2 regions of the Paraburkholderia sp. 2C genome follow, and region 2 is predicted to be linked to the other one. Evidence: riboswitches for the same ligand, from Rfam matches in the RefSeq annotation. Region 2 holds a riboswitch; the other holds the start of a gene.
The links. A riboswitch is a leader RNA that binds a small molecule or an ion and turns the genes downstream of it on or off. The one in region 2 is predicted to bind ZMP and ZTP.
Positions count from the first base shown of each region.

Region 1 (3,403 bases), on a different contig from region 2:
GACCTTTACCTGTGAATAGTCGGACCTTTTGCCCTTTTAACGCTGATCGCGATTTATTGATGTTCAGCAATGATCGATCAATTTATTGATGGGCGGATTATCGGCCATTAAGTCGCTGCACTCCGCGGTGCACTCCGCAGCGTACTCCGCAGGGTACTCCGCGTTAACGACTATTATTGCGCGGGCGTGACATTCGATGGCTGGGTGTAGATTACAGCGCCCTCCACTGAGGCCGTCAGTCCCTTACCCCGAGCGGATCTGATCTTACAGTCCAAGCCCGACGAGCTTACAGCCATAGCGCATCCCATATTTTGAACACTCGTTCTAAAATATTTTATAAATCTGCTTAACTTGTGCGCAGAACGGTTTCTTTTAGAAAAAGCTTGCTTGCGGAAAATCAGATTGATAATCTTGCGGCACTTCTTTCAATTGAATCGACGGCAGTGCGTTTACGGCAGTGTTTGATCAGACGGCTCGACGCTTACGCTTATAACGGGGACATCATGCTGACTGCTACTCTCAAACCATTCGATACGATGCGTACCGGCCAATTGAACGTCGGCGATGTCGTCACGCTCAAGGCCGGCGGCCCGCGTATGACCGTGACTTACGCAGGGCCCGTGGCCGGTTCCGCCGCCGACCGGCTCGTATGCCAGTGGTTCGACGAGCACGGCGAATTGCGTCAGGACATTTTCGATCTCGAGAACGTGCGCCGTGAGCCGCGCTCGATTCCGGCGGGCTCGGTGCAACTGCACAAATTCATTCGGGTCGTGCTTCCCTGATGGGCTTCCATCGTGTGCTTCCCTCATGTGCTTCCCTCATGTGCTTCCTGAGTGAGGCTCACGAGGCGCGTTTCCCTGAACGCGCCTTTCCAGAAGCCTAGCGCCGCGCTTCCACCGCCATTCTTACGGCCAGACCGGTCAGCACCGTTCCCATCATCCAGCGCTGGATCACGAGCCACGTGGGCCGGCGCGCCAGAAACCCCGCAATCGAACCCGCGGTCATTGCGACCGCTGCGTTCACGCACATGCTGAGCGCTATCTGCACGAAACCCAGCGCGAGCGACTGGCCGAGCACGCTGCCGTGTTGCGGATCGATGAACTGCGGCAGCAGCGACAGATAAAGCACCGCGATTTTCGGGTTCAACAGATTGGTCGCAAAGCCCATGGCAAACAGCTTGCGCGGACTGTCCGCGGGCAGTGTGCGCACCTGAAATGGCGAGCGTCCGCCGGGTTTCACCGCTTGCCATGCGAGCCATAACAGATAGAGCGCGCCGCCGAAGCGTAATGCGTCGTAGGCGAACGGCACCGCAAGCAGCAGCGCGGTAATGCCGAAGGCCGCACACAACATATAGACGACAAAGCCGAGCGCGACGCCGCCGAGCGAAATCAGCCCCGCCGTGCGGCCCTGGCAGATCGAGCGCGACACAAGGTAGATCATGTTCGGGCCGGGCGTCAGCGCCATACCCAGTGCGACGAGGCCGAATGCGAGAAGAGCGGTGTGTTCGGGCATTGCATGTCTCCGTGACAAGATCGAGGCAATGCCCAGGCGCGCGGCGGTTCGCGGCTCCGGCCAGCGGCGGAGTGCGGTTCGCGTTCCCCGATGGTGATCCATCTCGTGGCGCCAGTTGCGCGAACCGCGCGATTATCCCACGACAACAGCTGTTGCGGATGCTCAGACGATCTCAACAGTATGGCTATTGAGCGGCGCGTCCGGCCTTGTCCGCCATGCCATGCAACGGCCGCGGCCACCCTCCACGATCGGCGTTCTTCACTTTGACGAACGCTCGCGCGCGTTGTTGCGCGACGAACGCAGGCGCACCCGTTCGGCGAGCATGGTCGAAAAGGTGCGCATGCTCACGACCTTGCGCGACTTGACGATTTCGCCGGCCACGTTTTTCGGCGGATTCGGCTGCAGCGCCCAGTAAAGCGCAAGCAGCCAGCCGAACACGGTCCACCCGACCACCGCGTTGAAGAGCGCGATAGTCAGCAGATCGTAGCGTTTGCGCCGGTCGGCGATGATCGATGGCAGGAAATAGACTGCCAGCGCGACGATAGCCGCGACGCCTTGTACGGCGAGATTTTCCATGAGATTGCGGCGGCGGGAGAGGTGTGGCGGATGCACCATTGTCGCGCGAATACGTCACGCGCGCAGTGCACGGTCGCACGGCGCGGCATGCGCCGCGCCGCGACAAAACGCTGCGCAGCAGCGTCCATGACCGGGCGGGACTATCATGTGCTTTTTCACCGACCGGACATGTTGCGATGATTTCCGACGCCACCACGCACTCAAAACTGGACCCCAACACCCTGCGCGATTTCGTCGAACGCAAATGGAACGACGAGATCGTTCCGGCGCTGACCGACTACATCGCCGTTCCTGCTAAAAGCCCGGCGTTCGACGCCGAGTGGCAGAAGCACGGCTACATCGAGCGCGTCGTCACCGAAGCGGCGAAATGGGCGCAAACGCAGCCGGTGCGCGGCCTGAAGCTCGAAGTGGTGCGTCTGCCGGGCCGCACGCCGGTGATCTTCTTCGAGTCGCCCGCGACACGCTCGGGCAGCACCGAGACGATCGTGCTGTACGGGCATCTCGACAAGCAGCCGGAATTCGCCGGATGGCGCAACGACCTTGGACCCTGGACGCCGAAGCTCGAAGACGGCAAGCTCTACGGCCGCGGCGGCGCCGACGACGGCTACGCGATCTACGCGAGTGTCACCGCGCTTGCGGCGCTCGATGCGCAAGGCGTCGAACGGCCGCGCTGCGTCGGGCTCATCGAAACCTGCGAGGAGTCGGGCAGCTACGACCTGTTGCCGTATGTCGACGCGCTGCGCGACAGGCTGGGAAAAGTCGGCCTTGTCGTCTGTCTCGATTCGGGTGCGGGCAACTACGACCAGTTATGGCTCACCACCTCGCTGCGCGGCCTCGTTTCGGGCGACCTCGAGGTGCAGGTGCTCGACGAGGGCATTCATTCGGGCTCCTATGGCGGCATTGCGCCATCGAGCTTTCGCGTCATGCGGCAACTGTTCGAGCGGCTCGAAGACGCCTCGACCGGCAATCTGCTGCCGAAGGGCTTTCATTGTCCGATACCGCCTGAGCGTCTGCGCGAAGCCGAAGCGACCGCGACGATTCTCGGCGACGATGTGTGGAAGAAAATGCCTTGGGCGTGCGGGCAGGATGGCCGGCAAGTGCTGCCGACCACGACCGACCCGAAAGATGCGCTGCTCAATTCGACGTGGCGCCCATCGCTTGCGGTGACCGGCGCAGCGGGCTTGCCGTCGCTTGCCGACGCGGGCAACGTGCTGCGCCCCCGCACCGCGTTCAAGCTGTCGCTGCGGCTGCCGCCGCTCGTCGATGCCGCCAGGGCTGTCGACGAACTGAAAGCGCTGCTCGAACTCGACCCGCC
Region 1 is NZ_BAAILL010000042.1:361,754-365,156, reverse strand. Features, by position in the region: gene ACYPXD_RS21625 (YodC family protein) at 504-782, shown strand; gene ACYPXD_RS21620 (LysE family translocator) at 880-1,512, opposite strand; ZMP/ZTP riboswitch at 1,536-1,641, opposite strand; gene ACYPXD_RS21615 (superinfection immunity protein) at 1,771-2,088, opposite strand; gene ACYPXD_RS21610 (M20 family metallopeptidase) at 2,265-3,403, shown strand, end outside.
Region 1: another riboswitch for ZMP and ZTP. It lies ahead of ACYPXD_RS21620 (LysE family translocator); the one in region 2 lies ahead of glyA (serine hydroxymethyltransferase).

Region 2 (3,403 bases):
AACCATACTTGGTCTTGTTCTGACCGTTACGAGTTCACTGGCCAGGTAACAACGGTAATCACTCGCTAGTCGTTGACATACCTGTCACCGTGTTGCCTGTGCCTAAGCTGGTGTCTGCGCCGGAGTTGAGCGGTGGCCCGCGCCGCAACGCGGCGAGGACGGCCGGCGGAATCGCGGTGGGCCGCAGCGCTGCCGCATCGACACAGCCGACGCGGATCGTGCCGGTGGCGAGCAACGCGCCTTCGCGCCACGCTTCCTGCATGAAGTCGACTGTCGCGCGGCCGAGACGTTCGATCCTGCTGACGATCACGAGCGAGTCGTCGAGGCGTGCCGGCGAACGGAAGTCGAGCGCCGTGCTGCAGACGATGAAGAGCGTACCGGTTTCGCTCGCGAGCCTGCTTTGTTCGATTCCGCTGGCGCGCAGCCATTCGGTGCGCGCGCGTTCGAAAAACTTCAGGTAGTTCGCGAAAAACACGATGCCACCGGCGTCCGTATCTTCGTAGTACACGCGAATCGGCCATGTGAAGCCGATTTCGGCGCCGGGCGGGCTGCCAGGAGTTTTCATGTCGCGCATTTTACCGGAACCTGACAGGCGGCCTGATTTTCTGGTGCATGTTTCATTGACTGTTCCCGAACGATTCCCGGTGCCGGCGTGTTCAGCCGCGATGAACCGAAAGGCCGGCGAACGACTGCGCAACGGGCATCAGTTCGATCGAATTGATGTTCACATGCGCGGGGCGCGTCGCGACCCAGAAGATCGATTCGGCGATGTCATCGGCGGTGAGCGGCTGCATGTCCTTGTAGACCCCCGCAGCCTTCGCGTCGTCGCCGCGAAAGCGCACGTTCGAGAACTCGGTGCCGCCGCACAGGCCCGGCTGGATGTCGGTCACGCGCACCGCGGTGCCGGTCAGGTCCGCGCGCAGGTTCAGGCTGAATTGCGCGACGAACGCCTTGGTCGCGCCGTATACGTTGCCGCCGGCATACGGCCAGCTGCTGGCGACCGAGCCGAGATTGATCACATGGCCGCGGTTGCGCCCGACCATACCCGGCAGCAGCGCGCGTGTGACCTGCACAAGGCCTTTGCAGTTCGTGTCGATCATCGTTTCCCAGTCGTCGAGATCGGCCTTGTGGGCCGGTTCGAGGCCAAGCGCGAGACCCGCATTGTTGACCAGCACGTCGACCGCCGCAAAGCCGTCGGGCAGTGCGGACGAGAGCGCTTCCACTGCCGTGCGGTCGCGCACGTCGAGTTCGAGCGGCAGCAGGTTCTCGCCGAGTTCGCGGGCGAGCGCATCGAGGCGGTCCTTGCGGCGCGCGGTCGCGACGACGCGATGGCCGCCTTTCACAAAAGCACGCGCAATGGCGGCGCCGAATCCGGCAGACGCCCCGGTGACAAAGACGATCATTCCAGTTTCCGGTGGGTTGAGAAAGGCGACAAGCCTACTTCCATTGCGGCAGCCGATCAACCACGTCGCGACGGCCGGATCGGACGCAGTGACGGACCTCGCGCGGGACGCCGCAAAGTGCGCGCAAGTAGCGAATTCATCAGGCTTTTTCGCGCTGCCGGCGGCGCCGCAGGCCCGGTTGCCTATTCGATGCGGTTCCAATACACTAACGCGCTCATCCCTGCGTGACTGGCGATAGAACCCTACGGGTTCAAGGTGGAGCAACCCACCGTGAAGCGCGGGGCTCCGTTTTGCCGTTCGCCTGGGCAGCTGTGATCCGCGCGCGATTGTTCGTGCCGCCGGACGCTGGCCTGCCTCGCGTGTGCGGCGCCTCTGTAGTCCGCATATCCTGGCTTCCAGTTTCCTGCCGTACCGCGCTCCAGCTTGCGCGCTTTGCGCACGCCTTTCGCGTGCCGCTTTGTATGCTGTTATGCGCAAGATCAAGCGTAAAAGCACGCGCGGAATCACGGTCAACCGAACATTCTCAACGGAACGCATATGTTTGATAGAGCCCAAAGCACCATTGCGAACGTCGACCCGGAAGTCTGGCAGGCGATCGAGCAGGAAAACCACCGTCAGGAAGAGCACATCGAGCTGATCGCGTCGGAGAACTACACGAGCCCGGCCGTGATGGCCGCGCAAGGTTCGCAGCTCACGAACAAGTACGCGGAAGGGTATCCGGGCAAGCGCTATTACGGCGGTTGCGAGTATGTCGATGTCGTGGAGCAGCTCGCGATCGATCGCGTCAAACAGCTGTTTGGCGCCGAAGCGGCGAACGTGCAGCCGAACTCGGGCTCGCAGGCCAATCAGGGCGTGTTCTTCGCCATGCTCAAGCCCGGCGACACGATCATGGGCATGAGTCTCGCGCATGGCGGCCATTTGACGCACGGCTCGCCCGTCAACATGTCGGGTAAATGGTTCAACGTGGTCAGCTATGGGCTCGACGCGGCCGAAGACATCGATTACGAAGCGGCCGAGAAGCTTGCTCACGAGCACAAGCCGAAGCTCATCGTCGCCGGCGCATCGGCGTTTGCCCTGCGTATCGACTTCGAACGGCTCGCGAAAATCGCGAAGGCGGTGGGCGCGTATCTGATGGTCGACATGGCGCATTACGCCGGCCTCGTTGCCGCCGGTGTCTATCCGAACCCGGTGCCGCATGCGGACTTCGTCACCACGACCACGCACAAGAGCCTGCGCGGCCCGCGCGGCGGCGTGATCCTGATGAAGGCCGAGTATGAGAAGCCGATCAACTCGGCCATTTTCCCGGGCATTCAGGGCGGTCCGCTGATGCATGTGATTGCCGCGAAGGCAGTCGCGTTCAAGGAAGCGCTGGCGCCGGAGTTCAAGGAGTATCAGCAGCGCGTGGTCGAGAACGCCCGCGTGCTGGCCGAAACGCTCGTGAAGCGCGGCCTGCGCATCGTGTCGGGTCGCACCGAGAGCCACGTGATGCTGGTCGACCTGCGTGCGAAGCACATCACCGGCAAGGCGGCCGAAGCAGCGCTTGGCGCGGCGCACATCACGGTCAACAAGAACGCGATTCCGAACGACCCGGAAAAGCCGTTCGTCACGAGCGGCATTCGCCTCGGTTCGCCCGCCATGACAACGCGCGGCTTCGGCGTCAAGGAAGCCGAAGTGGTGGGTAACCTGATCGCCGACGTGCTCGACAATCCGGAAGATGCCGCCACTATCGAGCGCGTGCGTGCGCAGGTCGCCGAGCTGACGAAGCGCTTCCCGGTCTATCGCTAGCCGATCATGCGCTGCCCGTTCTGCCGGCACGACGATACGCAGGTCGTCGACTCTCGCGTGTCCGAAGACGGCGCCGCTATCCGGCGCCGCCGCCGTTGTCCGGCTTGCGACAAGCGCTTCACCACGTACGAGCGCGTCGAACTCGCACTGCCGTCGGTTGTGAAGAAGGACGGCAGCCGCGTCGAGTTCGACCGCCGCAAGATCGTTTCCAGCAT
Region 2 is NZ_BAAILL010000049.1:267,413-270,815, reverse strand. Features, by position in the region: gene ybgC (tol-pal system-associated acyl-CoA thioesterase) at 59-574, opposite strand; gene ydfG (bifunctional NADP-dependent 3-hydroxy acid dehydrogenase/3-hydroxypropionate dehydrogenase YdfG) at 657-1,403, opposite strand; ZMP/ZTP riboswitch at 1,618-1,717, shown strand; gene glyA (serine hydroxymethyltransferase) at 1,941-3,188, shown strand; gene nrdR (transcriptional regulator NrdR) at 3,195-3,403, shown strand, end outside.